Regions from separate parts of the Rhodococcus sp. 27YEA15 genome, predicted to be linked through region 4. Evidence: riboswitches for the same ligand, from Rfam matches in the RefSeq annotation. Region 4 holds a riboswitch; each other region holds the start of a gene.

Region 1 (7,654 bases), 3.4 Mb from region 4:
CCAGACCGACCAACGACAACGCGGTCTGTCCGGTGTACTGACCTTCGAGAACCCAGCGAACCTTTTCTTCGACCTCGGATTCTTTCTCCGCCAACACGATCTGGGTTCCGGGAAGAATCTTGATGTCGTCCTCGGGCCGGCCGGCATTGCGCAGCCGGGCTCGGATGTCGTTCGCGAATTCGAGTGCGTCGTCGAAATCCGTCCCGTGCCGGGAGAAGATGACGTCGGCACGACTGGCAGCGAAGTCACGGCCGCTCGGGGAATCACCGGCCTGGAAGATCACCGGATGCCCCTGACGGCTACGCGGCAAGGTCGCGGTGACGTCGACGTCGAACTGCGACGTCTCACGTCGTACCGTGGCCACCGCATCCGGCCCAGCCCAGTTTTCCGCCGAACGGGACTGTGCGATCGCGTCGTCGCGCCACGAATCCCACAGTGCCCGAGCTGTGTCGATGAACTGTCCGGCACGCTCGTAGCGCAATTCGTGATCGAGAAATCCACCCCGGCGGAAGTTCTCGCCCGTCCAGGCGTTGTCCGTGGTGACCACGTTCCAGCCGGCGCGGCCGTCGGAGAGAAGATCCAGACCCGACAACCGCCGGGCGAGATCCGCCGGTTCGTTGTAGGTGGTGTTCTGAGTCGCGACCAGACCGATGTTCTCGGTGATCGCGGCCAACGCAGCCAGCTGCGCGATCGCGTCGGGCCGTCCGGCGATGTCGAGATCGAGGATCTTGCCGTCCTGTTCACGCAGGCGCAGACCTTCGCCGAGGAAGAACGCGTCGAACAGTCCACGCTCGGCCGTGAGGATCAGCCGCCGGAACGTCTCGAAGTCGATTTGCGATCCACTGGTGGGATCGGACCAGATAGTGGTGTGGTTGACGCCTTGGAAGAAGACGCCGAAGTGAACCTGCGCGTCGGGGCGTGGCGCAGCGGAGCGAGATGCAGTCATTGCCGAGATATCCTTAGCACGAAGTCAAGTCAGGAAGTGTGGGCGAATCGATTGGCCGGCCGCGCCAGGCCGAGGTTGGCCCGCAACGACGAGCCCGGCACCGGGCGACGCGTCAACCCGGACTTCGACAGCTCCGGAAGCACGAGCTTGGCCAACACCGGAAGTTCCTCGTCCAGAACCAACGGATGCAGATGCACACCGTCGACGTGCGATCCGAGCTCTCCCAACAGCGCCGCCAACCGCAGCGGATCGCCGGAGAATCCGAATCGACCGGACTCCCGCGCTTCCACATGAGAATTCAAGTCCGCCAATCGCTCTGATGCGACCGATGCCGGCGTGTCCAGGGCCACGTCCAACTCTGCTACCACCAACAGCGCACCCTCATTGCGCGCCGCCACTGCCGCAGCGGCGATGGACTCCACCGAATCTCCGGTGACGAGAACGACATCGGCCTGACGCGGATCGATCTGGCCGTAGCGACCGAACACGACGAGCTGACCCTGCGGCGGACGCGGAACGATCGCCGGACCCTTCACGGAGAACGTTTTCCCCTCGAAATCGATGTAGTGCAGCCGATCCCGATCGAGAAACCGCCCCGTGGCATAGTGCCTGACGACGGCATCGTCTTCCCACGAATCCCACAACTCACGCACCACGGTCACCGAGTCGTGCTGCTCGCGTGCCCGATCGGCGTCCGTCGTAACCGCGGGCCTCCCCCAGGTCTTTGCCGCCGCTGGATCGGCAACGGGTACCGGTAGCCAACCTCCGCGACCACGCGAGGAGTAGTCGAGTGTCGCCAACTGCGACGACGTGTGGAACGGTTCCGCATACGACGTCCCTACCACCGGAACCAAGCCGATAGTGCTCGTCACCGGCGCTACGTACGACGCCCGTGCGACGGCATCGATGCGCCCGCGTACTTCACCGGTCGGCGGCAGAATGGAATCGTCGAACGTAGCGAAAGTGAATCCTGCGTTCTCGGCAGCAGCCACCCGCAGACGAATGGTCTTGCCGGTGAGCAGTTGATCCGGGCTGTACGCGCTACGACGCCAAGCCGACGGATGTGTACCCTCGCCGTCCAGCTCGATACCAACAGCAAATACGGTCATGCGTCCTCCATCGGTCCTGGCGGTAGCACCCACACTCGAAACGAAGCGGGTTGCTGCAGCATCATCGAGCCAGGTCTCTCAGCCACTCTGGATGGTCGTTGCAATGTATGCCGCAGCCAACGAGCAAGTCAAATTGCAGTGCACGAATAACATTGGACTACAAGGACACTCAATACATTCACAGTGATCGAAACCGTTGCGCTTCGACAACCCGGGCCGGTGCCGCGACGTACTTTGGTCCGGCCGGTAACGGCCTACCGCCGAGCGGCCGTTACCGGCTCGGCGGCCTCGACCAGACGCTCCGCCCCGCTGTTCGTCTCCTTCAGTTCCGCAGCGGTGAGACCCGGATGTATGTAGGCAGCATTGTTCTTCAAGTTCAGCAGCGCGTTCAGGTGCCATTCGAATCCGCTGTCCGCGAGCTTGTGCGAGGACGACAGCTTGTGATTGCCGGTAGTGGAGGGTACGCCCAGGCACACGCGACAGATGCAAGGCCGAACCGGCGATACCCGCACCCTACATATCCATCCCCCCATACCCATCCTCGGCGGCGTTGAGCATCTCCGCCCCGAGGAGGTCAGCGGCGTCGAAGATCTACTTCGCCTCGGACATGCGACCCTCGGTAACGACGCAGTCGCGCTGTCCCGATATCAGGAACGGCCCTGTCGCCGGGCGCCTGTGCGATGAATCAGTCCCGTGTCCCCGCGACGGTCAGGCCATGCCACGTCACGTCACGTCGCGTAGAAGCGGCTCTCGACGGCAGCGCGGAACTCGTCCTCGGCGTCCCCGAGTTACGGCCGTCGTTGCCGGGCCACCCGGTGACAAGTAGGGCAGATCGCTCACCTGGCGCTCCCACTCGTCGTCGTCATCGCACTGGATCGGCAACGCCCACAAGGAATACGGGCGATATCACTGTCATGTTCCATGCCGACAAGCTCGGCGATCCGTGTGTTCGACTCGCCCTCGGATGCGAGCCCGATGATCCGAGCCCGCTGCGCGATCCCGGCCACGCACCGACCTGGACCGCATCAACGCCGTCACACGCCCCGCACAACCACAGGCGCAACTCGCATACAAAGCAAGTACCGCAGACCAACTGTCCAATTACTTGTCCCACGCCGCACCAGGCGCCTTTCGGGTCTGGTGTCGAGTTCGTGGGCGACCCTTTCGAGGCCTTCGGGACTGCGAATCGAAAGGCTCGATCCTGTCGGAAAATATTGGGGCAGTGCGTCGTTGGTGTTTTGGTTCCCCGTCGTTGCCAGGGTGAGGCTGAATCGCAGAAGTAGACCGGCATGGCCGTGTCCATGGTGAAAGCTTTATGTCCGCCATTGCGCTGCCGTGGCTCAGGTCAGCGAGCCACGCAGATGCGGCAGCGGTTGCCCGATCGCGCCGTGAGCGCCTCGCACATCGCTTCGGCTCCGAGATTGCCAAGTAGGTGTACGAGCATGACGTGGCAGGTGGCGCGTTCGACGAGTGTTCCGATGGTGGAGGTGTGGTTCTTGCCGATGATGAGGTAACCGTCCCAATGGCCGGGTACGGCTCTGTCTTCGATCTCGGCAGGTCAGTCGCTGATCATCACCACCGGGTCGCGGTACCGCGATTGCCGCTGTCGAGCCTGGCGTCGAGACTTCCGGCGGGCAGCGCCCGTGTGCAATGCTGTGCGAAGCTCACGGCGCAGCCCGCCACGACCCGGGATGCAGAGGCAAAGGTAGATCGTTTCGTCGGCCGCGTACATCTGCGGGTTGTCGGGGAAATCGCGCCGCAGGGTCCGGGCGATTTGTTCCACGCTCCACCGACTGCCGGAGCGCCGACGCTTCGTCCTTTGACAATTCACACCGACGATTCTCGCCGCTTCACTGGAGCTGTGCCGCAACGCCACGGGCTCGCAGAACTTCTCGCGTTCTGCATACAAGCGACTCGCCCCTGCACAATTTCACGGTGTGCGCGGATCGAACATCACCTGCAACTCCTGATGAAGTCAGGTGCTGCAAAAATCTCTGGAACCCGGGACAGCTTCCGGCCGAGATACCGAAAAGCCCCGTCCTCGTGTTCATGAAGAACACCGGGAACAGGGCTTGAATTAATGGTGGCCAGGGCCGGGATCGAACCGGCGACCTTCCGCTTTTCAGGCGGACGCTCGTACCAACTGAGCTACCTGGCCGGACGGCACCCGAACCGAATGCCTATCGCACTGCAATGCATTTCCCTTTCATGGGGGAAATACATCACTTTGCGACCCTGACGGGACTCGAACCCGCGACCTCCGCCGTGACAGGGCGGCGCGCTAACCAACTGCGCCACAGGGCCTTGCTTTTTCCTTGCTGTGAAACCGTACTACATCTTCGGGCTGCTCCAAAACCACTGTCCTGGCCTTGCTTTCGAGCATCTCAAAGCTTGTCGTGCGGGTCAAACCATACTACATCGTCTTGCTTGCGCAAAACCGCTTCACTTTCGCAAAGCGTACCCCCTACGGGATTCGAACCCGCGCTACCGCCTTGAAAGGGCGGCGTCCTAGGCCGCTAGACGAAGGGGGCCCGTCGGATCACTCCGAACCAGTACCCCAACGGCGTTCCGTTGGGAGCTTGGATAGCTTATGGCACAGCGCCGGAAAAACCCAAATCGCCAGCTCAGTGGGCATAAAACACGTTCTCAGTCTGCAACGAGGGGTTCGATGGTCGGCCAACCGGTCCGTCGAAACTCCTCCAGCCACTCCGGCGAAGCCATGGCGTCGAGAATGACTTCGAGTGACTCTTCGAACCACTCCGCGATGTGCCCGCTGTTCGCGATCAGATCAGCCATGTAGCGACGCCCTGCCAGGCTTGCCGCCAAGACCCGAGTGAACTTCGCCGGATCCACCCCGTCTCGAAGCAACCCTTCGCTCTGTGCCCGGGTGGCCAGCGCGTGAGCAGTTCGACCCCACACCTGCCCGCCACCGGACTGCACGTCTGCGTAGAACTCGGGCTCGATGATCAGCCGGAACTCCGCCTGGACGATGACATCGGAGCGGAACAGCTCGGCGATGTCGAGAACCAGACCGTGCAGAACGACGAACGGATCCAGATCCGTCCTCGCGGACCATCGCTCGGTGATTTCGCCGAACGAGTCGATCGCCGAGGTCAGGACCGCTCGCGCCAGATCCTCCTTCGACTGGAAATGGAAGTACATCGCGCCCTTGGTCGCGCGAGAACCTTCCAGGATCGTGTTGACCGACGCCGCCGCGTATCCACGCTTGGCGAACTCGATTGCGGCCGCTTCGACCAGACTGGCGCGGGTACGCCGCGCACGCTCTTGTTGACGTGCCATTGACGGTGCTATGCCTCTCACAGTTGACGACCGGTGAATCCAGGCATTTCAAGACCCGTATCCCCCTAAACCTCACAATATCCCCTCAAGAATGGCCTACGCGAGGATTGCGTACCACCTAATCCGCTCCGACCTCGGAGTTGAATCGGGGCCCATCACCAGTTCAGCCGGCGCTCCGGTGCGACACAGCCGCGGTCCCGCACCTGCACACCTGCCAACCTGCGCTCGATATAGACAACCAAGTTGATATAAATAAACAGTATTTTTGCTCACATAGGCTTCATTTTATGAAAAGTAGACAGCTAAACTGCCTAAGGTAGCGTTCGAGCGAAGGGGCCCTCATGCCAACACCAGCCGACAGTCTGTGGGAGGACTTCAGCGTCTTCATCCGGCGCCTGCGCACCAAACGCAGCGACCACTCGTTGACCCCCAGCCAGATGCAAGCTCTCGGTCATCTACACCGGCAAGGCGCCATGACTGCGCGATCCCTCGCGCACTTCGAACAGGTCACACCTCAATCGATAGCCAAAACCGTCGCCGCACTCGAAGAACAGCATCTGGTAGGCAGACGATCCGACCCGTCCGACGGACGAGCGATCCTGATCAGCCTCACCGACCTCGGTACGGCGACTCTCCTCGAAGACCGAGCACGTCGCACCGAGTGGCTGAGCGCAGTCATCGATGCCGAATGCACCGAAGCCGAACGCGACCTACTCGTGATCGCCGGCCGCCTGTTGCGCCGACTCGGCGAAGACTCGTCCTTACCCGAAACTCCCGAGGAGTCACTGATGAACTCGTGACCACTGTCGCCACCACCCCACCCGCCCAGACCACGGTCCCACTCCGCCTGAGTCTCGCACTCGGCTCCGGTACCGTCCTGCAGCCACTCAACTCCTCGATGATCGCAGTGGCGATCGTCCCCATCGCCACCCATTTCGGCTCGAGCTCCGGAACCGCCTGGGTCATCTCGGCCCTCTACATCGCCACCGCCGTCACCGCACCAGCAGCCGGACGCCTCGGATCCATTCTCGGCGCGAAACGGGTGTATCTGACCGGTCTCGGACTGATCGCCGCGGGCGCGATCCTCGGATCACTGGCACCGTCACTGGGTTGGCTCATCGCAGCGCGCGTCCTACTCGGCATCGGCACAGCCACTCAGTACCCGAACGCCATGACCGTCATACGCGCGTACGCAGACCAACACAATTCCGAAACACGCTCGGCAATAGCAACTCTCACCATCTGCGCCCAGTCCGTCGTCGCTTTCGGCCCCACTCTGGGCGGACTCCTGGTCGGCATCCTCGGATGGCAATCCATCATGTGGATCAACCTGCCCCTCGTCGCCGTGACAGCACTCTGGGTGTTACTCGCCGCCCCCAAGGATCAACGACCACCCACGCGTGAACGCGGCTCGTCGCTGATCCGATCACTCGACCCCGTGGGAATCCTGCTGTTCCTGGCGGTAACCACCTCGACGATGCTGCTGCTGCTCTCACTCGTCGATCACCCCAAGTGGTACCTGATACCGGCCGTCGTCGTCTCCGGAGCCCTGTTCGTCCTGTGGGAACGCCGGACGGAATCCGCATTCATCGACGTGCGAGCACTGGCCCGAAACCGCGCCCTGAGCATGACCCTCGGCCGGACCCTGCTGACCTACACCGCCTTCTACAGCGTGTTCTTCGGTCTGCCTCAATGGCTACAGGGCGCTCGCGGGATGTCACCCATGCACGCCGGTCTACTGATGCTGCCGGTTGCCGCAGTGGGCATCGTCTCGACCATCACGGCCTCCCAGACGTACGGACGGTTCGGCGCTCGCGTCACGCTACTGATCGGGACCGCCGCCTTGACCGTCGGCGCCCTCGTCCTCACCTTCGTCGAATCGAGCAGCACACCGGTGGTGGCACTCCTGCTCGTCGCCGCGGTCCTCGGTATTCCCAACGGCTTCAACAACATGGGAAATCAGAATCTCGTCAACTCGGTCAGTAGTTCCGCAGACGTCGGAACCGCAATCGGCCTGTACCGCACCATCCAGTACATCGGGGCCAATCTCGCGGCCGTCGTCGTCGAACTGACCATGCGAGGAACACCCGACGACGCGGGTTTGCACCGCACCGGTGGAGCCATCCTGATCATCGGAATCGTGCTTCTGGTGGGGGTGGTGTTTTCCCGGACACTGCGGGCCCGTTAGACTCTGCGCCGCGCCCCTATAGCTCAGTTGGTAGAGCTACGGACTTTTAATCCGCAGGTCGTAGGTTCGAGTCCTACTGGGGGCACAAAGACCTGATCAGGCACATTGCCT
Region 2 (7,654 bases), on a different contig from region 4:
CGATCGAATCGGTCAGGTGGTACGGGTTGATGTTGAATCCGTCGACCACTCGGTGCCGGACCGAGTACGCCCAGCGGTCGGCGATCTCGCCTGCCGTCCCGGTGACGTACCGAAAGTTCGGGGCGACCTCGAGCACCAACTGTCGGATGGAGAGTCCCTTTTCGTCGGCGAGTGCACGCCAGCGCGCGATCTGGTCGAGTTTTCCGGTGCGGTCCGCGATCTGAATCGTTCCTCGGGACGGATCGAGTTCGCCGTCGACGGGTTCGACGTCGGGCAGTGGACCGTCCGGGTCGTATGCCGAAAGGTCTTGACCCCAGTAATGTTCGAGATAGGCGATGGCGCGGTGCGGATTGTAGGCGCTCTCGCGGAGCCAGCGAGCCTTCTCGTCGGCGTCCGCAGCGGTGTCGCCGATGACGACGGTGGCGCTGGGCAGGATACGAAGAGAGTCCGCAGACCGGCCGTGGGTGGCGAGTCGCGTCCGAAGGTCTCGCGCGTACGCGACGGCGGTGTCGAATTCGGTGTTCGCCGAGAACACGACATCGGCGTGGCGGGCGGCAAGTTCACGGCCACCGTCGGAGTCGCCGGCCTGGAACAGGACCGGGCGTCCTTGTCGGCTCCCGGGCACTGTGGGCGTCGCGCGGGCGCGCAGGATGTCGGATGTTCGGGTGACATCGGCGGTGCTGCCCGGCAACCACGAGTCGGCGTCGACGCTCGATGCGACGTCGCCGAGAGACCATGCGCCCCAGTACTGTTTGGCCAGTTCGACGAGTTCGGTGGCTCGTTCGTAGCGGCGCTCGTGTGGAAGCCAGCCGCCGCGACGAAAGTTCTCGCCCGTCCAGGCATTGTCGGTAGTGACGATGTTCCAGCCCGCCCGGCCGTCGGACAGGAGGTCCAGGCTCGCGAGCCGGCGGATCAGGTCGACGGGAAGACTGTAGGTGGTGTTCTGGGTGGCAACCAAGCCGATTCGATCGGTCACACCCGCCAGTGCCGACAGTTGCGTGATGGCGTCGGGACGGCCGGCGATGTCGGTGGCCAACACCGCGCCCCGGTTCTCACGAACGCGTTGGCCGTCGCCGAGGAAGAAGGCGTCGAACAGTCCCCGCTCGAGGGTCTGGGCCACCGTCACGAAGGTGTCGGCGGAAACTTGGTCCGCGGCTTTCGGATCCTCCCACACGGTCTGCGGGCCGATTCCCGGATAGAACACACCGAGGTGAACTTGCGCTTCGGCGTCGTACGGCGCTCCGGTGTCCGGAGTGGTCATGGCGAACTCCTCAGAGGTATGTGACTAGCGGGTCGACGGCGATGCGTAGCGGCTGACAGGGCGCGGCAACCCCAGCGTCTCGCGTAGGGTCGCGCCGACCTGCGGCGCACGGTGTAGGGACAGCTCCTGCAGTGCGGGAACGACGCTCTGGTACAGAACGCCCAGATCGGTGGTGGCGACGGCGGGATGGATCCGGACACCGTCGACGGTGCCCGTCAGGGACCGTAGCAAGTCGACGAATTCCGGTGCGGAACCGACGAAACGGAACCGCCCACTGTCGTGCCACGTCGCGTGGTCGTCGAGTGCGGTGAGGCGGGACTGTGCCGCCTGGCCGGAGTCGTCGAGAACGATCTCGATCTCGGCGAAGGTCAATCCGTCGTGTCGGGCAGCGCCTTCGGCGATCGCGGTCTCGTCGCGGCCGGAGACCAGCGTGATGTCGAGAAGATCCGACACACCCAGATCCGCGTCACCCACGACCACGATCTGTCCCTGCGGGGGTCGTGGGGTGATCAGCGGGCCGACGACGTCGAAGAACTCGCCGGAAAATCGGACATGGTGGACTTTGTCGGGGTCGAGGTAGCGGCCGGTTGCGGCATCACGAATGACGGCGTCGTCTTCCCACGAATCCCACAGTCGACGGGCGAGGTCCACGACGTCTCGGACCTCGGCTCGTGCGGCTTCGGTGCTCCGGGCCGCGAAACCGACGGCATCGTTGGCGTCGGCGGAGTTGTCCGCGCCAACCACCCAGGCGGCGCGTCCTCTCGACGCGTGATCGAGGCCGGCGAGTTGGGTGGCGACGTGGAAAGGCTCGGTGGTCAGTGTCTGTACCGTCGGCGCGAGTCCGATTCGGTCGGTTGTCGAGGCGAGGTACGCGGCGCGGGTCCCGGCATCCAATCTGCCCACCGGATACGGCGCGCTTTCCGGTACCACCGTGTCGGCGAAGGTGACGAGTGAGATCCCGGCTTTCTCCGCGGCTGCTGTGGTCGATCGAAGAATGCGGGGCGAGAGCAACTGCTCGGGCGGGTGTCCCCACGCCCGCCACGCAGCGGGATGACTTCCCGCGCCGTCTATCTCGATTGCCAGGTGTAGAAAATCAGGCGAACCAACCACGATCAAAGACCTTTCGGATGAGTGCGGACGCACACCGGGGCTCCAGTCCTCACCCCTGCGCGCTTGCGGAATCTGCTCTGATCCCGCCCGGTCGTCACCTGGAGCACCCCACCGCGCAGGAGGGTTGCCGACCAGCAAGCCAGGGCTTGACGCTGGTACTCATGACCGCAGCTCAATCTAACATGCGTAGTTCGTACCGAAAACCTCTGCGCCCCAACGCCAAACTTGTATATCTGGTAGCGAGGTCAATGCCCAGTGTTTCGATCCGGCAGATTCGAAAACTCGATACCGCGCCGAATCTGCCGTCGTTGCTGCCTGCGTGGAAACACCATCAGGCTGATCACCCCGGCCCGACGACCTGTTACCCGCACCGGCGCCACCGCGCAGGCCCGGATCGGCTTCATGCTGTTCCTGCAAATCCCTCCGCCCCGTTTCACTCGTCACCGCAGGTATGGAGGCACGGATAGGGGTGGCTGCTTGATACTGCCTCTGTGCGCGCTGCCGATTCTCGAGGCGTACCGGCAGGATCGGCTACAGGTCCCCGGCCTCGCACGTTCGGGCGCCTCCGATGCCACCCCGATCGCTCTAAGCCGTGTCGTCGAGATTCTGCTCGTCGACGACTGCACGCAGATCCGCTGTATGGCGCCCTCCGCCGCCTCCCGAGCAGGGTCGGCAGCGACAATGTGGAAGACGGTATCGGCCACAGAATCACCAGGACGGACAGCGCCGTCATCGTCGGATACTGCCCGGTCAACTGATCGGCGAGCCAGTACGTGCACAAAGCCAGTGCCGAGATTGTTGCAGTCGCCCGCGTGAACACCCCGACGACGAGTGCGATTCCCAGACCGGTTTCCACCGCCGGAACGACGATTCCGAACGGTCCGGGCATTGTTCCCAGGACGTCGGTGGTGAAGATCTTGTAGAGATCTGGGACACGAGTGTTCGTCGACGTGCTGTCGACGACGAGAAGAATGTCGGCACGGCCGAAATGAGCCCGATACTTGACAAGGCCCTCGTGCAGCCACAGTGCGCCGAGGGCGACTCTCGTCGCACCGGCAAACACCGGTGCGACGAGAGCAGAGAACCGGTTGCGCCCCATCAGGAAAGGCTTGCCGCGCCGAACACGGCCTTGGCCTTGTCGCAGTGAACGACGAGGTCGGTGAAGGTCGATGCGTTCGCACCGTTGAGGGTGAAGGTCTGGGATGCGTTCGCGAAAGCGACGCTTCCGAGTTCGACTCCCACGGATACGGCAGCCTCGTCGGTGCCGTTGGTGAGGTAGAGGTGGAGGTCAGGTCCTTCATCCGACGAGAAGCCGGAGAGGGTGAGTGTGTTGCCGGTTACGTTCGCGACGCCGGTGACCTTCTTGTCGTTCAGGCCGGCGAAGGTGCCGGAGAGTTCGTGTGATGTTCCTCGGGTCATTGCCGCTGCCGCCGAAGTATCGGCGACGGTGGTGCTCGAACCCGCTGCCGGGGTGTCGTTCTGGCTGCTGCATGCGCCCAGCACGAGCGTCAATGACAGTGATGCGATGGCGATGCCGACTTTGGTACGCACGGTGTGGAGTCCTTTCCTGAGGAAATCTTGCCCACCCACTCAATCACCGCGAGCTCGGCATGCATTCGGATATGACAAGCCCGTAATGGACTATGTCGAGACTGTAAGAATCGGGGGATACCGTCGGGTCGACGCTATTGTCGAGTCGTGAATTCTGTACCTCGTGTGATGCTTGTGGAGGACGACCCGACGGTCAGATCGGTCGTGGGGGAGTACCTGCGTGCCGCCGGCATGGAAGTGACGGAGTACGGCGACGGAATCAGTGCAGGCAACGCTGCTCGTGCGCAAATACCGGATCTCATGATCGTCGATCGGATGCTCCCGGGTCGCAGTGGAGACGACGTATGCCGTGAAGTGCGCAGCTACTCGGACGTGCCGATCATGATGCTGACTGCGCTGTCCGCGGTCGACGAGCGTATCGAGGGGCTCGAACGTGGTGCCGACGACTATCTCGGTAAGCCGTTCTCCATGCGCGAGCTTCAGCTTCGGGCGCAGGCACTCTTGCGTCGCCGGAGTGCAGGGGGAGTGCAGACGATCATCGAGGCAGATCAGTTCAGAGTCGATCTCACGCGTCGGCGGGTATGGACGAAAGGCGACGAGATCTCCTTGACCACACGAGAGTTCGAGCTCCTCGTGTACTTGATCCGCAATGCCGGTCGTGTGGTCGGCCGTGAGGAATTACTGCGTGAAGTGTGGGGATGGGGGTTTGGAGATGCGTCGACGGTGACTGTGCATGTCCGGCGGCTGCGCGAGAAGATCGAGGAAGATCCGCGGTTTCCGTGCCACCTGGTCACAGTGTGGGGCGCGGGTTACCAGTTCGGTACAGGTGCTGATTCCTGATGCCGGCCGTGCATGATTTGTTGCTGATCGTCGGAACGACGGTGACGTGTACCGCGGTGATCACTGCCGTGGCGTGGATTGTGTTGCGCATCAACAGGCATGGTTCGATAGCGTCTCAATTCGTTGTCGTTGTTGCGGCTGCGGTGCTGTCGATAGCCTGCTCGACGATCATGGTACTGATCGAAATGTTCTTCTCCGCTCATGATCTGGTGGTGCTCGGCTGGGTGATGGCCGTCTCGACGCTGATGAGTGTGGGTGCTGCATGGCTGATCACCACCCGTGTTGCGAAACGGTCGATTTCGAGTTTGATCCGCTCCACCCGACAGATCGCGGACGGCGATGTGCTCGACCCGCAAAACCCTGGTTGGCGCGAGTTCAACGAACTCTCCGAACAACTGTCCGAGACGTCACAGAGATTGGCCGACGCGCGGTCCGAGATCGACAAGCTCGATGCCGCGCGCCGTCAGTTCTTCGCATGGATTTCGCACGATCTACGCACTCCTCTCGCTGGAATTCGGGCAATGGCAGAAGCTCTCGGTGAGGGTGTCGTCGCAGACCCCGACCTGTACGTGCGGTTGATCAGGGACAAGGTGGATACCGTCAATCACATGGTCGACGATCTGTTCGAGCTTTCACGGATCGAGAGCGGATCGTTCGGTCTGCGATGCGAGATCGTCGACTTACTCGACCTCGTCTCCGATGCGGTGTCCGACGTGCAGGAAGTTGCCTTGCAGCGTGATATCCGGATACGCCAGAACGGTATGACAGGGCACACGCTGTGGGGTGACGCCCGTGAATTGACTCGGGCGATCGGAAATCTTCTTGCCAACGGCATCCGGTACACCCCGGACGGATCCGAAATCCTCATCTCGGCGACCACGCGTGACGACGGGCACCTGGTGTTGAGCATCCTCGATCACGGGTCAGGGGTGTCGACCGAAGACCTGGGGCGCATGTTCGACGTGGGATGGCGAGGAGATGCCGCTCGGCAGGCAGACTCGTCATCTGGTGTTGCCTCGGGCGCAGGTCTCGGGCTCGCGATCGTTCGTGGCATCGTCCACGCGCACGGCGGAGACGTGTACGCCAGATCCGTCGAAGGTGGTTTCTGCTTGGACGTCACCCTTCCGCTCCAAGGACTCGATCAGCGCCGACAGGGAATCTCGATGTGATGGTCCATGACATCGCCGGGTCGAATCTCGGACGCATTTTAGGCGCTGATCTATTATTCACGTGTGGTTTCACAGGGATGGTAGGTTCGGCTGTTTCGGAATGAGCAGGGCAGCGAATACTGCGACAATGCAAATACCGCCGAGCATCAGATATCCGTTTGTGTAGCCGGACTCGAGAGGCACGCCGGAGGGGGACGCGCCCACCGCTACGATGCTTGCCATCGCGGCGGCACCCAGCGATCCTCCGATAGTCCTGATGTTGGCGTTCATGCCGCTGGCGACACCGGTCTGGTCAAGGGGGACAGCTGCGACCACGACGGTGGACATCGCGGCAAATGCCAACCCGAGTCCGATACCGATGATCGCGCTGGCCACGTAGATGTCCCGCTGGTGTCCGTGCATCAGTGCGACGACGAAGAAGCCGGCGGCGGCGATCAGAACTCCCGTCGCAAGGACACTCTTGGAGCCGTACCGTTCCGACAACCGGCCGGTGTAGATACTGGATACGAAAGTGCCGATTGTCATGGGCAATAACGTCAAGCCGGATTCGGTGACCGATGCTCCGAAACCGTATCCGTATTCCGTCGGTGCTTGTAAAAACTGCGGTAGAAAACCGAAAGAGGCGTACATGCCCACACCGAGCAGCAACGCCACCAGGTTTGCCGTCCACACCGATCGGATGCGCATCATCTGCATGTCGATCAACGGATTGTCCGAGCGTGACTCCGCAATCACCCACAACACCGCGATTACGATTGCGACGGCAATCAGCACGAGCGCCGTCGTCGACAACCACCCCCACGACGAGGCTTGGCTGACAGCGAGAAGTAGTGCGATCAGCCAGACAGATAGCAATGATGCATTGAGCCAGTTGATCTTTCCGGGTGTCGTCACCGGCGATTCCGGCACCAGAACCTGGGTGGCAATAGCGGCGACGGCGGTGACGACGAACGGGATGATGAACAGCCAACGATAACTCAACAACGAGACAATGGGGCCGGCTAGCACAATTCCGAGACCTGTACCGACAGCGAGGAGTGCACCGATCACCCCTACCGCTCGGGCAACCTCACACGATGGAAGCTCGTCACGAATGATGCCGAAAGCCAATGCAGAGGTTCGCGGATTATGGAGCATCCGTGACATTCCTGTTCATACAAGGGATGCGTGTTCTGCACGCATTGCGTACATTGCGTGCAGGACATGCAGAACGCGCAATGCTCACGTCACGGTGAGGCATTGACACGTTCCGACTCCATGGCCGGCGTGTGTATTCGATGGGCGGGACCGGTACTCCGTCATGAATCGACCGATGTCCGTGCCGGACACGGTCCTGGTGGCAGGGCAACCGCTGTGCGCACTGGACGCCCCGTTCGAGGATGCCCGTTGCAGTGTCGACGAGATCTACCGGGACGGATCGAGCGGAGTTACTTGCTGATCAGTTGAGATGCAATCGCGGTGCCTGCGGCGACGACGGCGACCGACGGCCAGGGGCCGATCTTCTTCGCGAGGGGATGTGAGGCTCCGAACGCGCCTACATAGGTTGAGACGAGCGCGGTTGTCCGTGCCGGTCCACTCGTGCGCGCCCAGTACGTCCCGCACACCGATCCGACGATTCCGAGTACGGCGCCGCCGAGTTTGCGGTTTCCACTCTGGCGGGCGACGGCATATCCGCCGACGAGGCCGCTCGCGGCGAGGGCTGAAATACAGGTCGTGGTCAGGG
Region 3 (7,654 bases), 3.9 Mb from region 4:
CCGCCGGAATCGGCGGAGCTCTGACGGCGCTGCAACAGCAGTACGCATTTGCTCCGAGCGCTGTTCAAGCGGTCATGATCGGGACCACGCACTTCCTCAACGCGCTCATCGAGCAGCGCGGTCTTGCTCCTACGGCTGCACTGCGATTGGGCCTTCCGGCTACGGCGGCGCTACCACCGATGGTGGGATGGCCCCGTGAACTTGTTGCGGCAGTGCAAGGCAAGCGTTACCTCGCGCACGGCGGTCACGAATTCGACGGTCGCAGAATCTCACCGCTAGACCCCGACGAGATTCGTCGGCACGCGCAGGACATGGCACGAAACGGAACCCGATCGGTGGCTGTCTCATCGGTGTTTTCCCCGGTGAATCTCGAGTGTGAAACCGTTGCCGCCGAGATTATCCGGGAAGAACTCGGGCCGAATGTCGCGATTTCCCTGTCCCACGAGATCGGCCGAGTGGGTCTGCTGCAGCGTGAGAACGCCACGATCATCAATGCGGCGCTGCGCGAATTGGCCGATCACATCGTGGACGGACTGGCCCGATCACTGGTCGAACACGGTATCGGTGCACCGCTGTACCTGAGCCAGAACGACGGAACGCTCATGGACATCGAGTACGCCCGGCGCTATCCCGTCGCGACGTTTGCCTCCGGCCCGACCAACTCCATGCGCGGCGCAGCCGTGCTGTCCGGACTGGCCAGTTGCGCCGTGATCGACATCGGCGGAACCACCACCGACGTGGGTGTCCTCACCAACGGATTTCCTCGCGAAGCCACCACCGAGGTCACGGTGGCGGGAGTCCGGACCAACTTCCGGATGCCGGACGTGTTCTCGATCGGCATCGGCGGCGGCTCCTTGGTGAGCTCCGAAGGCACAGTGGTCGGACCGGAATCGGTGGGCTACCAATTGGGATCTCGCGCACTCGTGTTCGGAGGTGACACTCTCACCGCCACCGACATCGCCGTCGCCGCAGGTCTGGCGGCCGTCGGCGATCGCAGCGCCGTCGCACATCTCGACCGCGCCCTGGTAGCTGCAGCGCTGCAAGGTATCTCACGTCGGGTCGCCGATGCGGTCGAGCAGATGCGTACGACGTCGAACCCGTTGCCCGTGGTGGCGGTCGGCGGCGGATCGGTATTGCTCGAGCGTGAACTTCCCGGTCTGGGTGCCGTCGTCCGACCGGAGAGGTTCGACGTCGCCAACGCGATCGGCGCGGCCATCGCGCAGGTCAGCGGTGAAGTGGATCGGGTCGAGGCAGTCCGCGAAGGATACCGTCAGGTGGTCGCCGACGATGCTCGTCAAGAAGCGATCGACCGGGCTGTTGCTGCGGGGGCACGGCCAGAGTCGGTGCAGATCGTCGAATTCGACGAGGTACCGATCCCGTACCTACCGGGCAACGCGACCCGGATTCGAGTGAAAGCAGTAGGTGACCTGGCGCTGCGCAGCAGTCCGGTCGCCGTCAGCCAGGAGAGCGCACGATGAGTTGGACACTACGCACCGCAGATCTCGACGACCTCGCCCGGGGCGCGGCACTGCTGGGCACGGGTGGTGGCGGTGACCCGTTCGTCGGCAAGATGCTGGTTGCCCAGGCCCTGGGCGAAGTCGGGGCGATCACTGTCCTCGACCCCGAGGAACTCGATGACGACGCGTGGGTGATCCCTGTGGCGCAGATGGGCGCACCGACCGTCGTCGTCGAGAAGATGCCGCGCGGAACGGAACCAGAACTGGCACTCACCACACTCGAGCGACATTCGGGGCGATCGGCCGATGCGACCATGCCGATGGAGTGCGGTGGCATCAACTCGATGATTCCCCTACTGGTTGCCGCACGGCGCGGGCTTCCGGTGGTGGACGCCGACGGCATGGGACGCGCTTTTCCCCAACTGGAAATGGAAACCTTCTCGGTCTACGGGATTTCGGCGAGCCCGTTGGCGATGGCCAACGAGCACGACGAGGTCGCGATTTTCGACACCGGTACGGACAACGCCAGGTTGGAGGGCCTGGCACGCGGGGTGACCGCACGCTTCGGCGGGATGGCACACATCGCGCAATATTCGATGACGGGCGCAGACGTCAAGCGCACGGCTATTCCTCGCACGCTGTCGTTGGCGCTGGCGATCGGTCGTTCCATCCGCGCCTCTCGTGAGCAGCGACTCGATCCTGTGCAGGCTTTGGTAGACGGTCTCACCGAGACAATCTACGGATACGGTCGAGTTCTCTTTCAGGGCAAGGTGATCGACGTGGACCGCCGAACCGACGAGGGGTTCGCTCGCGGCTCCGTCCGGATGGCCGGTGAGGACGGCGACGAACTCGAAGTGCAGTTCCAGAACGAGAACCTGTTTGCTCTGCGATCCGGTGTAGTGGTGGCGATGGTTCCGGACCTGATCTGCATCGTGGAGGCGGACAGTGCCGAGCCGGTCACCACCGAAGCGCTTCGGTACGGGCAACGGGTGGCAGTCATCGGCATCGCGACCCCGCCGATCATGCGGACACCGGAGGCGTTGGCGGTGTTCGGGCCGTCCTGCTTCGGTTTGGATCGTGAGTTCGTGCCGGTCGAGTCGCTCGAACGGGCGTGGCCGGCACAATAGCGAGCTGTGTACGGTCTGCGCGTGGTCCATGAGGTCGAACTCGACGCGATTGCGGCGGGTGCGGTTGTCCTGGGCTGCGGCGGGGGCGGCGACCCTCGTCTGCTCGTGGACATGCTGCGCCATCTGATCGCCTCGTCGGGGGTCGAGGTGCTTGCACCGCCCGAACTCCCCGATGACGCGCTGGTGATGCCGGTCGGACTCGTCGGCTCGGCGCTCGCGCTCGAGGAGCAGCTACCGTCCGGGCGCGAATTCGCCGACACCGCCGAAGCCATGTCCCGGTGGACCGGCCGGAGCCCCACTGCGGTGATGACGTTCGAGGGTGGTGGGCTCAATGCCCTCTCCGGTATCGCCGCCGCGCTGGCACTCGGGGTGCCGGTGGTCGATGCCGACCTCCTCGGCCGAGCGATGCCCCGGCTCGACCATTTCTCCTTGGCTGCAGCAGGTCTGGAATTGTGCCCCGTCACGTTGGCGCAGCCTGGTGGGTTGATCACCGTCGTCGACCGGGTGGACGTACCGGGTGTCGAGGTGGCGATCCGGTCGTTGATCGGGCGAACCAGTGGATGGGGGGCACTGGCACTTGCTCCCGTCGACGCGGGTACGGTTCGATCGGCGACCGTTCCGGGGACCTTGTCCCGAGCACACCGATTGGGTGAGCAGCTTGCGATGTCGCGGGGCCGGCGGGGCACTGCTGCCTTGATCGACGCGCGGGTGCTGGGGAGCGGCCGCGTGCGAGCAGTACGTAAGACGAGTGCAGACACCCGTCGCGGCAACGTCATCGTCGAAGACAGCGCGGCGGTCCTTCGGGTCGAATTCGAGAGCGAGTACCTCTGTGTGTCCTCGGACGGCGAGATGACAGCGACGTGCCCGGACATCGTCGTGCTCGTGGACGTCCGGACGGGCGACTTCGTTGCCTGTGAGTCCGTCCATCCGGGACAGGACGTCGCGGTCCTCGTTCTACCCGGACCGGCCTGGTGGTCCCAGGATCAGGTCAGGCTCGACGTGGTGGGCCCGAGAGCCTTCGGAATCGATCACGATGCTGTTCTCACGGAGGTGCGATGAGTGCGAGTGTTTCAGCCTTGCTGAATAATCCGCGGTTCGGCAGTGTTTACCGCCTGGCGGGCAGTGGTGATCCTGTTGTCACCGTCGTAGGGGCGCTCACGGCCGAGGCCACGAAGTCTGCTGCAGCGATCTCGGCCGCAGTCGGCTCTGGTTCGGTTCTGGTGATCCTCGATCGGATCGACACGGGGGAGTGGACCTTCGATGCGTTGCTCCGGCGAGCGGTGGCGACCGGATGTCAAGTTGTAGCGGTGGCCGAGCCGGCCGTCGACGACTCCAACCTCACGTTGTTGGCCGATCGACTCGGGGTGGTGGTTCTTGCGGTCACGGATCCGTGGAGGTTCGGCGTCGAGCTCCGTGATCTGCTGTCGAATTCGCGGTCGGTGATGGCCGATGCCGTTCTCCGAGCCACGCACGCCGGGCAGCGCGCCGGTCTCACCGTCGAGAACCTACTGTCCGTGCTGCTGAACACTTTTCAACGACCATTCCTTGTCCTGGATGCGGCGGGTCGCCCACTGATCGGTGCGGACGTGTTCACCGAGAACGATCGTCTGGTCGCGGGTTCGTTGTCAGACCGGAGCGCGCCCACCACTCTGGAACTCGATTCGGGTGGAGTGCTGATCGCCTGCCCGGTGATGTCCGGAGGTGTACGCGAACCGTGGCTCGCTGTGGTGCTTCCGGTACGCCAGAGTGTCGAAGAAGCTTCTCTGGCGGTGGTTCTCGACGTCGCATCGTTGGCGGTGGGGCACAGGCTGGCAGTGGCGCGCATGATCGACGAACGGGAGGCGCGCCGGCGAAGCGCGCTGTTGAGTGAGCTCGTCGACACCACCGGCGACGCCACGCCCGGTTTACTCAGGCGTGCGCTCGACGCCGGCTGGGCACTGGACGGTTGGCATATCGGCATCAAGGTCCTGACCGTCGCAGACGTAGACCTGGTTGCCAGACGCAGCGAGGTCGCGGAGGCGTTGGCAGCGGAGGGCATCACCGCCAACGTCGTGGAACAGGCCGACGGGTGGGCCTCGTGGACCACGCTGCCGGGCGAGCCGCGCCCGGAGTCGATCACTCGGCTTGCCGAGAGCATCCGCGCAGCTCAGGATCGCCTGGATCCCACGATGGACACGTGGTTCGGCGTCGGACGGGCACATGAGGGACCTGCGGGAATCGGTATCTCGCTGTCGGAGGCGGGCGACGCCGCCCGCCTGGCGGGTTCACGTTCTCAAACCGGACGATTTCTGCACGTCGACCGACTCGGGTTGGCTCAGTTGTTGCTGGCTTGGACACGAACCGACACGTTCCAACCCGCGGCTGCGGCACTGCTCGCGCCACTGCGGGCCGCCGGGGGCGAGCTGCTCGACACGTTGTCTACCTACCTCGACGAGGAATCGTCGCTGGCACACACCGCTACTCGAATGGGATTGCACCGCAACACTGTTTCCAGCCGGATCGAGCGCATTCAGCGGCTTCTGTCAGTCGATCTCGGCGATCCGGAGACGCGGCTCGCATTGCACCTCGCGTGCCGAACAGTCCGGGAGTGACGCGCGCCATTCAGATTTCGTCTTGACAACCGGGGGACGTAACTGCCATCCTCGTTTGCAGGTCACGAGTACCAGTGTTCAGCCCCGGCTTGCTGGTCGGCAACCCTCCTCCGCGGTGGGGTGCTCCGGGTGACGACCCGGCTGCATTCGAAAACGAATGTGGCAAGCGCGGACTCGTCCGGGAACTTCACCCGAAAAGAGTCCTTGAACGTGAGGATTGTCTTCGATGACTGCTGTTTTGAGTGCCGACGCCTGCCGCACCGCGCCGATCGCCCAGGTTTCCGGCTCCGACCTTCTGGTTCCCCTCGTCCAGGGTGGCGAGCTGCCGTACGCCAACTTCGACTATGCGGCGAGCGCTCCGGCATTGTCGCAGGTCACAGACCGCATTGCGGAACTGCTGCCGACGTACGCCAGTGTTCACCGCGGCGCGGGCTACGCATCGCGGATCTCCACCCTGACCTACGAGAACGCTCGCGAATCGGTGTCGCGTTTTCTCAACTGTTCCGAGGACCAGGTGGTCGTCTTCACCCGCAACACCACTGATTCGCTGAACCTGCTCGCCCAGTGCGTACCGGGAAGCACCGTTGTGCTCGACGTCGAGCATCATGCAAACCTGTTGCCGTGGAACGATGCTCGCGTCGTCACTGCCGCAGACACCGTCGAGGAGACTATCGAGCGCCTGGTGGCCGAACTGTGCACCAAGCCCGCTGCGCTGCTCGCCGTCACCGGGGCATCCAATGTCACCGGTGAGATCTTGCCGATTGCTCGCCTGACCGAGATCGCACACCGACTCGGCACCCGCATCCTGGTGGACGCCGCTCAACTGGCACCCCACCGTCGTATCGACTTGCAGGAATGCGGCGTCGATTACATCGCGTTCTCCGGTCACAAGCTCTACGCGCCGTTCGGTTCCGGAGTGCTCGCCGGTCGCCGTGACTGGCTCGACCAGGCTCAGCCGTACCTCGCCGGCGGCGGCGCGGTGCGTGAGGTCACGACCACGTCCACCGAGTGGGCATGTGCGCCCGCTCGCCACGAGGCAGGCTCACCCAACGTGCTCGGTGCTGCAGCCATTGCCGCCGCCTGTGAAACCTTGCAGGCCTTGGACTTCGATGCGATCGCCGAGCACGAGAAGGCCCTGACGGAGCAGCTGACCGACGGATTGTCCGCCATTGTCGGCGTCGACGTGGTTCGGTTGTGGGCCGACGCTCCCGACGCGGTCGGAATCGTCACCTTCACCGTCGCCGGCTACGAGCCCGGTGAGATCGCGGCGTTTCTGTCCGCCGAACACGGCATCGGTGTCCGGGATGGACGTTTCTGCGCACATCCGGCACTGGCACGCCTGGGCCTGTCCGGAGGTGCCGTGCGTGCGAGCCTCGGGCTGGGGAGCAGCTCGGACGACGTACAGCGATTGATCGACGCCGTGAAAATCCTGGTTTCCGATCAGCGTGATTGGAACTACGAGAAAACGGCGGGTTCCTGGAATCCGGTGCCCGAGACCCGCAGCTTTCTCGTCGGGTCAGACGAGAAAGCCGGTGCCGCCGAGTGCGTCTGAGCTGAGCTCGGTCACCGAAAACCCGAACGGACCACTACCATGGTGAACATGGCAACAGCAGAACTCATGGGCGCATCGCGTGCTTCCGTGAGCCGCTGGGATGTTTCCGATATTTCCGTGAGCAGCTGGGCTGCCCATTGGGGCCGTCGCCATGTCGACCTCTGCCGTACGTCGTCAGGAATGTGTTCGAGCTGACGATCGTCTCGCGCTCATCACGATTTTTTCTGATTTTCGGAGGTCTACAGATGTCTTCACGTACTTCACCTGCCCTGCACGTAGCGGTCGAGCTCACCGGCGCAGGCCATCACCCGGCAGCGGCGTCTGCCCCGGGAAACTCGCCTGTGATCGGTGGCGACTACTGGGTTGACCTCACCGAGAACGAACGTGTCCTCGATTTGGCCGCATTTCCTACCAATGTGGTAAGGATTCGCGCTTCCGACCTGCGTGAAGCCCAACTCGAACGCGCACGCGTCCGGACCGCGATCGCCGAGGAGGGTCGCGACCCAGACAGTGTCGTCGTGCTCGTCGATCTCGAGATCCTGATTGCCCCGGAAGCGCGTGCCGCGCGCAAGGAATTGGCGCAACTCGACAGTGCACTCACCGAGCGCCGTATCCCGTCCTCGCTGCACTACGTCGGCACCCCGAGCGGGCTCGGTAGCCTGATCGCCGATATCAGAGCTGCTGACGTCGCGGACGGCGTCACGTTGCTGCCGCTGGCCCTACCGCGCACGCTCGAGTATCTGGTGGACGGAACGATTCTGTGGCTGCAGGATCGTGGGCTGGTCACGGCCTCCACAGCAGTCGACGATGTGCTCGGACGTTTCGGTCTGCCGCCTCGTCAGCGCACTCTCGCTTCCTGATCGATCTTTTTTCCCAACTGGGGGATCGCCGAATTTGTCGGTGGTCCCCCAGTTTTGTCATGTCCGA
Region 4 (7,654 bases):
CTTCGTGTGTCGCTCCGGACAGCGCTCGATCGGTGCTGCCGAAGCTGCGACGGCGGCGGGTATCGGCCCGGCGTACAACATGCTCGACGGCTTCGAGGGCGGCGTCGACGCCGAAGGTCACCGTGGAAACGTCGGTTGGCGGGCGAGCGGCCTGCCGTGGAGGCAGCAGTGAGTGGGATTCCCCAGGGCGGCGCGTTTTCGCGGGAGCTTCCCGAGGGCGTAGGTCCGGCGACGCTCGGTGTGCGCGGCGGTCTGATGCGTACCGGGTTCGAAGAGACCTCGGAAGCGGTGTTCCTCAACTCCGGTTTCGTCTACGAGAGCGCTGAAGCGGCGGAAGCCGCGTTCACCGGTGAAGTCGACCATTTCGTGTACTCGCGCTACGGCAACCCGACGGTGAAGATGTTCGAGGAGCGTCTGCGTCTGATCGAGGGAGCCGAGGCGTGCTTTGCCACCTCCAGCGGAATGTCGGCCGTATTCGTCGCTCTGGCAGCCCTGTTGGCAAAGGGCGATCGTCTGGTCGCGGCGCGCAGTCTCTTCGGTTCGTGCTTCGTGGTGTGCAACGAGATCCTGCCGCGTTGGGGCGTGGAGACCGTCTTCGTCGACGGTGAAGACAACCAGCAGTGGGAAAAGGCGCTCTCCGAGCCCACCACGGCAGTGTTCTTCGAGACCCCGTCCAACCCGATGCAGTCACTCGTCGACGTGCGCCGGGTCTCGGAACTCGCCCATGCTGCCGGCGCGAAGGTGGTGCTGGACAACGTGTTCGCGACGCCGCTGCTGCAGCGCAGCTTCGATCTGGGTGCGGACGTCGTCGTGTATTCGGGAACCAAGCACATCGACGGTCAGGGCCGTGTCCTGGGCGGTGCGATCCTCGGCCCGAAGGACTACATCGAAGGCCCCGTTCAGAACTTGATGCGGCACACCGGTCCGGCGCTGAGCCCGTTCAATGCGTGGACCCTTCTCAAAGGTCTCGAGACGATGCCGGTGCGTGTTCGGCATTCGGTGGCGTCGGCGCTCGAGATCGCCGAGTTCCTCGAAGGCCATCCGGGTGTGAAGTGGGTGAAGTACCCGTACCTGAAGTCGCATCCGCAGCACGAGCTGGCTCTCTCGCAGATGGGCGGCGGCGGCACCGTGGTCACCTTCGAGCTCGATGCAGCCGATGGTGAGGGCAAGAAGCGGGCGTTCGAGGTTCTCAACGGACTTCAGGTGATCGACATCTCCAACAACCTGGGTGACGCGAAGTCGCTGATCACCCATCCCGCTACCACGACGCACCGAGCCATGGGGCCGGAAGGTCGTGCAGCAGTGGGCATCACGGACGGTGTGATCCGTCTGTCGGTCGGGCTGGAAGATACGGTCGATCTGGTGAACGATCTCAGGCGTGCACTCGAGGGATAAGTCGCATGTCCCTTCGAGGACGCTGATCGGGGGCATTTCACGCTGACGTGAAATGCCCCGTCGTTATGCAGGCTGCCGTTGTGCGGGCTAGCTGTTCGGGGTGTTGCGGCGGAACGGATCGGAGGTCTTTCCGATGAGGTCGGCCACCGAGTCCAGGACGATGGTGGGCCGGTAGGGGTACAACTCCACCGAGGCGCGGGTGGAGATGCCCGTCATGACCAGGATGGTCTGTAGGCCGGCTTCGAGGCCGCAGACGACGTCGGTGTCCATACGGTCACCGATCATCAGTGTGTTGGCCGAGTGCGCCCCGATGGATCGCAGCGCCGACCGCATCATCAGGGCGTTGGGCTTACCGACGTAATACGGTTCGCGGCCGGTGGCCTTGCTGATCAGTGCGGCCACGGATCCGGTGGCGGGCAACGAGCCGTCTCGGGACGGGCCGGTGGCGTCGGGGTTGGTGGCGATGAAGCGTGATCCCCGTTCGACCAACCTGATCGCCGTCGTGATCGCCTCGAAGGAATACGTGCGGGTCTCGCCCAGGACCACGTAGTCGGGGTCGCTGTCGGTCAAGACGTAGCCGATGTCGTGCAGTGCGGTGGTCAGACCGGATTCGCCGACGACGTACGCGCTGCCGCCGGGGCGCTGACTGGCGAGGAACGTCGCGGTGGCCAATGCCGACGTCCAGATGGACTCCTCCGGGATGTCGAGGCCGGAATTGAGCAGACGTGCACGCAGATCCCGCGGAGTCCGGATGGAGTTGTTGGTGAGCACCATGAACGGAATCTCGTTGGCCGTCAATTCGGCCAGTAGGGTGTCGGCTCCCGGAACCATGTGCTCCTCGTGGACGAGAACACCGTCCATGTCCATCAGGTACGTCCAGCCGGTCTGTTCCTCTGTGGTACTCATGTGTCCAGTATGAGCGAGCGGGCCTGAATGTGGGCAGTCAAGCCAGTAGCCGCCACAGTCCGATCAGGCCGACGACGACGATGGTCGCGCGCAGTGCCGTGGGGGAGAGGCGACGTCCGTACCGGGCGCCGAGTACGCCGCCGACGAGGGAGCCTGCCGCAATCAAACCTACTGCTGCCCAATTGATCTGATCGAATCGTAACGTGATGTACATGGCAGCGGCGACGATGTTGACCAGGAGTGAGAGCAGGTTCTTCGCACCGTTCATCCGTTGCAGGGTTTCCGGGAGTATGGCTCCCATCACCCCGATCAGGAGAATGCCTTGGGCGGCGGTGAAGTAGCCGCCGTAGATGCCGACCAGGAATGTCCCGGTGGTGAGCAACGCGAGTCGGTTCGCCGAGAGGCCGGTTTCTTCCGTCGAGCGTTTCTTCGCCCATGCCTGGATGCGCGGTTGCAGGACCACCAGTGCCAGTGCGAGTACCAGCAGGATCGGCACGATGGTCTCGAACAGTTTTTCCGGCAGATGCAGCAGCAGCCAGGAGCCGAGCACCGCACCGACGACGGACGCGGGGATCTGCCAGCGGAGACGGTTCCATTGACCGGCCAACTCGCGGCGGTACCCCCAGGTGCCGGAGACTCCGCCCGCCACGAGTCCGACCGCGTTGGACATCGTGGCGGTCACCGGCGGCATTCCGAATGCCACCAGAGTCGGGAAGGTGATCAGAGTGCCGCTGCCGACTACGGCATTGATCGCCCCGGCGCCGACCCCCGCCAGCAGGATGACAATTGCTTCCAGTCCGTTCACTCGGCAGAGGCTACGGCAGCAGTCGAGGGCTTCGAGCGCCCGGTTGGGTCTGCTGTCGACAGGCAAAGAATTAAACACGGCCCACCGGTGATGCGACAGGCTTGAAATCAAGACGATTCCAATACTATTTTTCGACTATTGTTATTGCAGCACAATGCAATACAGAATTTGACGATCTTCGATTCTGCGTCTAGTCTTTGGGCACCATCCAGAGCGACCGAGAGACCTGGCTCGTCGACGTCGCAGCAACCCCCCGAGTGATCGGGTGCGGGTGCTACCGCCAGGACCGATGGAGGAGTCTCATGGAAACCACCTCGCACGCCGGGCACAGTCGTCGTCACATAGATCTGTGCCGAACAGCCTCCTGTCACTGTCGCTGAGTCGACAGCGCGGACCACGGCTCTTCCGGCCGGTCCACGGTGCCGCCCCGCAGTGAAAACCATCTTCCTCCCCGGCTCACCGCCCCGTGCTCGACGCGACGGCGTTCGACGAGCTGCACTCGAAAGGCCTGTTCGCGATGTCCACCCACCCCCGGAGCTCACAGTGAGTGCGCCCACCGATGTTCGCAGCAAAGAGTCGGAGTACGAGAATCTGCCCGATTCCGAACTGGTAGTCGCCAGGACCTGGCATCCGGGCCAATGGGTGGTCAGTGTCGTAGTGCTGGTGCTGCTTGCGCAGTTCATTCACGGATTGGCCACCAACCCGGGTTGGGACTGGCCGACATTTGCCCAGTACTTCACGGCGAAGTCGGTACTGGCAGCGTTGTGGATGACCGTCAAGCTGACGTTGTGGGGCACGGTCCTCGGATTCGGAATCGGTATTTTCCTGGCGATCGGCCGACTGTCGAACAACCCCGTGCTTCAGGTGATTTCCTGGACGTACATCTGGGCTTTCCGCTCGATCCCGTTGATCGTGCAGTTGCTGTTCTGGTTCAACATCACCTACCTCTACCAGAGCTTGTCACTCGGAATCCCCTTCGGACCCGAATTCTTCACGTTCCAGGTCAGCGGTGTGATCGGCGGATTCACCGCCGCCGTCATCGGGCTGGCGCTGCATCAGGCGGCGTACTCGGCGGAAATCATTCGCGCCGGCATCATCTCCGTCGATCAGGGGCAGATCGAAGCGGCGCACTCACTCGGGATTCCGCGGGCCCGACAGTTCTTCAAGATCGTTCTTCCCCAGGCCATGCGTGGCATTCTCCCGAACGCCGCCAACGAGGTCATCGGACTGTTCAAGGGCACCTCGATCGTGTCCACCATGGCGATCGCCGAACTCTTCTACCAGGTCCAGGTGATCTTCGGACGCAGCGGCCGCGTGGTACCGCTGCTGATGGTCGCGACCATCTGGTACATCATCTTGACAACATTGCTCTCGATCGCCCAGTACTACATCGAACGGCACTATGCCCGCGGCTCGGCACGTTCGTTACCACAGACGCCGTTGCAGAAGATCCGAAGTAAATTCGTCGAGATCCGCGACGCGCGCCTCGACATTCCGAGAGGCGCTTCCCGATGAGCACAGAACTGGTCGACGGTACCGCAACCGAGGTAGTTGCAACCGCAGTAACCGAGGACACCGCGTATGCCGTGGAGGCACGCGGGATTCACAAGTCGTTCGGAACCCTGGAAGTACTTGCCGGCGTTGACCTGTTGGTGCGCAAGGGCGAAGTGACCGTGATCCTGGGGCCGTCCGGATCCGGTAAGTCGACGCTACTGCGTACCCTCAACCACCTCGAGAAAGTCGATCGGGGAACGGTGCGCATCGACGGTGAGCTGATCGGCTACCGGCGCAAGGGAAACCGACTGCACGAGTTACGTCCTCGAGAAGTTCTCAAGCAGCGTTCGCACATCGGTTTCGTATTCCAGAATTTCAATCTGTTTCCCCACCTGACCGCCCTCGAAAACGTGGTGGAGGCGCCGCTGTCGGCGCAGAAGCGTGATCGGGACGAGGTGTATCGCGAGGCGCGAGCATTACTCGAGCGAGTAGGAGTGGCGGACAAGGCCGATCAGTATCCGCGTCAACTCTCGGGCGGGCAGCAGCAGCGCGTCGCGATCGCCCGGGCACTGGCGTTGCGGCCGGCCGTCATCCTCTTCGACGAACCGACGTCGGCGCTCGACCCCGAACTGGTGGGCGAAGTGCTCGAGGTACTGGCGCAACTGGCCCGCGACGGTGCGACGTTGGTGATCGTCACTCACGAGGTGGGGTTCGCCCGCGAGGTGGCCGATACCGCGGTCTTCATGGACGGCGGCGTCATCGTCGAACAGGGCCCACCCTCCCAGGTGATCGACAACCCTACCCACGAACGAACGAAAGCTTTTCTCTCCCGCGTTCTCTGACGCGCACTCAGTTTGTTTCCCGAAAGGAAAAATAGATGTCTTCCCGATCCAAGCGCGCTACCTTCCTGATTTCGGCACTCGCCACGGTCGGATTGCTCAGTGCAGCGTGCAGCAGTGCCGATGCCGATTCCGACGCGGGCACCGTCACTTCCGCATCCGGCTACAACCTCACCGCGGACCAGGACCGGATCTCCACCGACAAGGTGGATTCTATTGCGGCGGAGGTCCCGCAGGACATTCGTGACCGCGGCACCCTACGCGTGACCGGCAGCGCCGGATCCGCTCCGCCGCTGCGTTTCTACGCCGACGACGACAAGACCCTCATCGGATCGGAAACCGACTTCGCCTACCTGATCGCGGACGTGCTCGGGTTGAAGGTGGATCTGCAGACGGCGGACTGGGCACAGAACTTCGTTCGCGTCGATTCGGGCGAGACGGATGCGTTCATCTCCAACGTGACGGTCACCGAAGAGCGTAAGGAAAAGTACGACTTCGCCACCTACCGCCTGGACACGCTCGCGTTCGAGGCGAAGAAGGGCTCCGGAATCTCCATCAAGGAACCCAAGGACGTCGCCGGGCGCAAGATCGCGGTCGGCTCCGGAACCAATCAGGAAGCGCTGCTGGTCAAGTGGAGTGAAGACAACGTAGCGGCCGGTCTGGCACCGACCGACATCGTCTACTACCAGAACACCACCGACTACTACCTGCCGCTGCAGTCCGGCCGTATCGACGCCTACTTCGGTCCCAACCCGTCCTCGCAGTTCCACGCCAAGCAGTCCGGTGAAACCGAAGTGGTGGGCGAGTTCTCCGGTGCCGGAGACAGTCTGCAGGGTCAGATCGCAGTGTTGGTGAAGAAGGACAACGGTTTGATCCAGGCAATCAGTGACGCCATCAACCACACCATCGAGAACGGCACGTACAAGCAGGTTCTCGAACGATGGAACATCACGACCGAAGCCGTGGACAAGTCCCTGATCAACCCGCCCGGCCTCCCCAAGACCTCGTGAGCTGCCTTTCATGACTGACATCGTCGACGTAGTGGTCATCGGCGGAGGACTCGTAGGGGCCTCCGCCGCCTGGCGACTGGCCACGCGCGGGCAGCGTGTAATTCTTCTCGAACAGCACGTACCCGGACACAAGCACGGCGCGTCCTACGGCACATCACGGATCTACCGACAGGCGTACGACAACCAGTTCTACACTCGGCTGGCAGCACAGGCACTGCCGTTGTGGCGCGAGCTCGAGGATCTCACCGACACCGGTTTCCTCGAGCTCACCGGCGCGGTCGATCACGGCCTGCCCGAGGCTGTTCAGGCCAAGGCGACGGTATTGGCGGAGCTGGGCATCAAGGGCGAGATCCTCACCCCGGAGCAGGCTTGCGCCCGTTGGCCGGGTCTGAGGTTCGACACGACGGTGTTCCATCATCCTGACGCGGGCCGTCTGCACGCCGACCGTGCGGTGGCCGCACTGAAGGCGGGAGCGAGGCTGGCCGGGGCCGACGTCCGACACGAGAGCGAAGTGCAGCAGGTCGCACGAGCCTCGTACGGCGTCGACGTGGTCACCGGCAGTGGCACCACAGCCGCCAAGCACGTCGTGATAGCGGCCGGGGCCTGGACGGAGGACTTGATCGCGCGCAGTGGGCTCGGCGAGTCGATCGTCCTGCCGGAACTGCGCACGACGCAGGAACAGCCCGCGCACTTCGTGCCGCTCGACCCTGCCGTCGCCTGGCCCAGCTTCGTGCACCATCCGGGCGCCCAGCTGAATACAGCCGGAATCTACGGCCTCGGATCCGAGGACGGCGTCAAGATCGGCGAGCACGCCACCGGTCCGCAGGTCACACCGGCGACGCGCGACTACACCCCGAGCGCGGCGGGGGAGCAGCGTCTGGTGGAGTACGCGCAGGCCTGGCTACCCGGCGTCGATTCGGCGCAGGTCGAATCCCTGACCTGCCTCTACACCAACACTCCGGACAGCAACTTCGTGATCGACCGGGTGGGGGCGGTAACCGTCGCGGCCGGATTCTCCGGTCACGGCTTCAAGTTCGGTCCGGCGCTGGGAGAACTCGTCTCCGATCTGGTGAGCGGAGATGTCCTTGCCCCGGAAGTTTTTCGATTGGGGTTGCGTTGAGCCAGGATGTGGCATCGAGAGAGAGTTCCGTCGACGAACAGCGGGTACGCGAGGAGGGGTCGCTGTTCGTGGACGGACTGGGCGA

The links. A riboswitch is a leader RNA that binds a small molecule or an ion and turns the genes downstream of it on or off. The one in region 4 is predicted to bind S-adenosylmethionine.
Region 1: another riboswitch for S-adenosylmethionine. It lies ahead of ABH922_RS02230 (LLM class flavin-dependent oxidoreductase); the one in region 4 lies ahead of ABH922_RS18070 (amino acid ABC transporter permease).
Region 2: another riboswitch for S-adenosylmethionine. It lies ahead of ABH922_RS27180 (LLM class flavin-dependent oxidoreductase); the one in region 4 lies ahead of ABH922_RS18070 (amino acid ABC transporter permease).
Region 3: another riboswitch for S-adenosylmethionine. It lies ahead of ABH922_RS00105 (aminotransferase class V-fold PLP-dependent enzyme); the one in region 4 lies ahead of ABH922_RS18070 (amino acid ABC transporter permease).

What each region holds. Positions count from the first base shown of each region.
Region 1 is NZ_JBMHHW010000001.1:469,631-477,284, reverse strand. Features, by position in the region: gene ABH922_RS02235 (NtaA/DmoA family FMN-dependent monooxygenase) at 1-946, opposite strand, end outside; gene ABH922_RS02230 (LLM class flavin-dependent oxidoreductase) at 976-2,055, opposite strand; SAM riboswitch class I at 2,060-2,153, opposite strand; gene ABH922_RS02225 (hypothetical protein) at 2,310-2,531, opposite strand; gene ABH922_RS02220 (hypothetical protein) at 3,614-3,838, opposite strand; tRNA gene ABH922_RS02215 (tRNA-Phe) at 4,137-4,213, opposite strand; tRNA gene ABH922_RS02210 (tRNA-Asp) at 4,286-4,359, opposite strand; tRNA gene ABH922_RS02205 (tRNA-Glu) at 4,514-4,586, opposite strand; gene ABH922_RS02200 (TetR family transcriptional regulator) at 4,702-5,355, opposite strand; gene ABH922_RS02195 (MarR family winged helix-turn-helix transcriptional regulator) at 5,697-6,155, shown strand; gene ABH922_RS02190 (MFS transporter) at 6,152-7,543, shown strand; tRNA gene ABH922_RS02185 (tRNA-Lys) at 7,556-7,628, shown strand.
Region 2 is NZ_JBMHHW010000002.1:463,715-471,368, forward strand. Features, by position in the region: gene ABH922_RS27175 (NtaA/DmoA family FMN-dependent monooxygenase) at 1-1,261, opposite strand, end outside; gene ABH922_RS27180 (LLM class flavin-dependent oxidoreductase) at 1,286-2,371, opposite strand; SAM riboswitch class IV at 2,426-2,538, opposite strand; partial or broken gene ABH922_RS27185 (DoxX family membrane protein) at 3,045-3,470, opposite strand; gene ABH922_RS27190 (DM13 domain-containing protein) at 3,470-3,922, opposite strand; gene ABH922_RS27195 (response regulator transcription factor) at 4,070-4,762, shown strand; gene ABH922_RS27200 (sensor histidine kinase) at 4,762-5,931, shown strand; gene ABH922_RS27205 (MFS transporter) at 6,001-7,068, opposite strand; gene ABH922_RS27210 (hypothetical protein) at 7,244-7,369, shown strand; gene ABH922_RS27215 (hypothetical protein) at 7,359-7,654, opposite strand, start outside.
Region 3 is NZ_JBMHHW010000001.1:24,071-31,724, forward strand. Features, by position in the region: gene ABH922_RS00085 (hydantoinase/oxoprolinase N-terminal domain-containing protein) at 1-1,478, shown strand, start outside; gene ABH922_RS00090 (DUF917 domain-containing protein) at 1,475-2,584, shown strand; gene ABH922_RS00095 (DUF917 domain-containing protein) at 2,606-3,643, shown strand; gene ABH922_RS00100 (PucR family transcriptional regulator) at 3,640-5,175, shown strand; SAM riboswitch class IV at 5,236-5,350, shown strand; gene ABH922_RS00105 (aminotransferase class V-fold PLP-dependent enzyme) at 5,402-6,727, shown strand; gene ABH922_RS00110 (putative leader peptide) at 6,776-6,922, shown strand; gene ABH922_RS00115 (hypothetical protein) at 6,973-7,587, shown strand.
Region 4 is NZ_JBMHHW010000001.1:3,876,188-3,883,841, reverse strand. Features, by position in the region: gene ABH922_RS18090 (rhodanese-like domain-containing protein) at 1-172, shown strand, start outside; gene ABH922_RS18085 (O-succinylhomoserine sulfhydrylase) at 169-1,395, shown strand; gene ABH922_RS18080 (HAD-IIA family hydrolase) at 1,483-2,301, opposite strand; gene ABH922_RS18075 (sulfite exporter TauE/SafE family protein) at 2,339-3,106, opposite strand; SAM riboswitch class I at 3,308-3,402, shown strand; gene ABH922_RS18070 (amino acid ABC transporter permease) at 3,650-4,621, shown strand; gene ABH922_RS18065 (amino acid ABC transporter ATP-binding protein) at 4,618-5,442, shown strand; gene ABH922_RS18060 (ABC transporter substrate-binding protein) at 5,478-6,449, shown strand; gene ABH922_RS18055 (FAD-dependent oxidoreductase) at 6,460-7,569, shown strand; gene ABH922_RS18050 (GNAT family N-acetyltransferase) at 7,638-7,654, shown strand, end outside.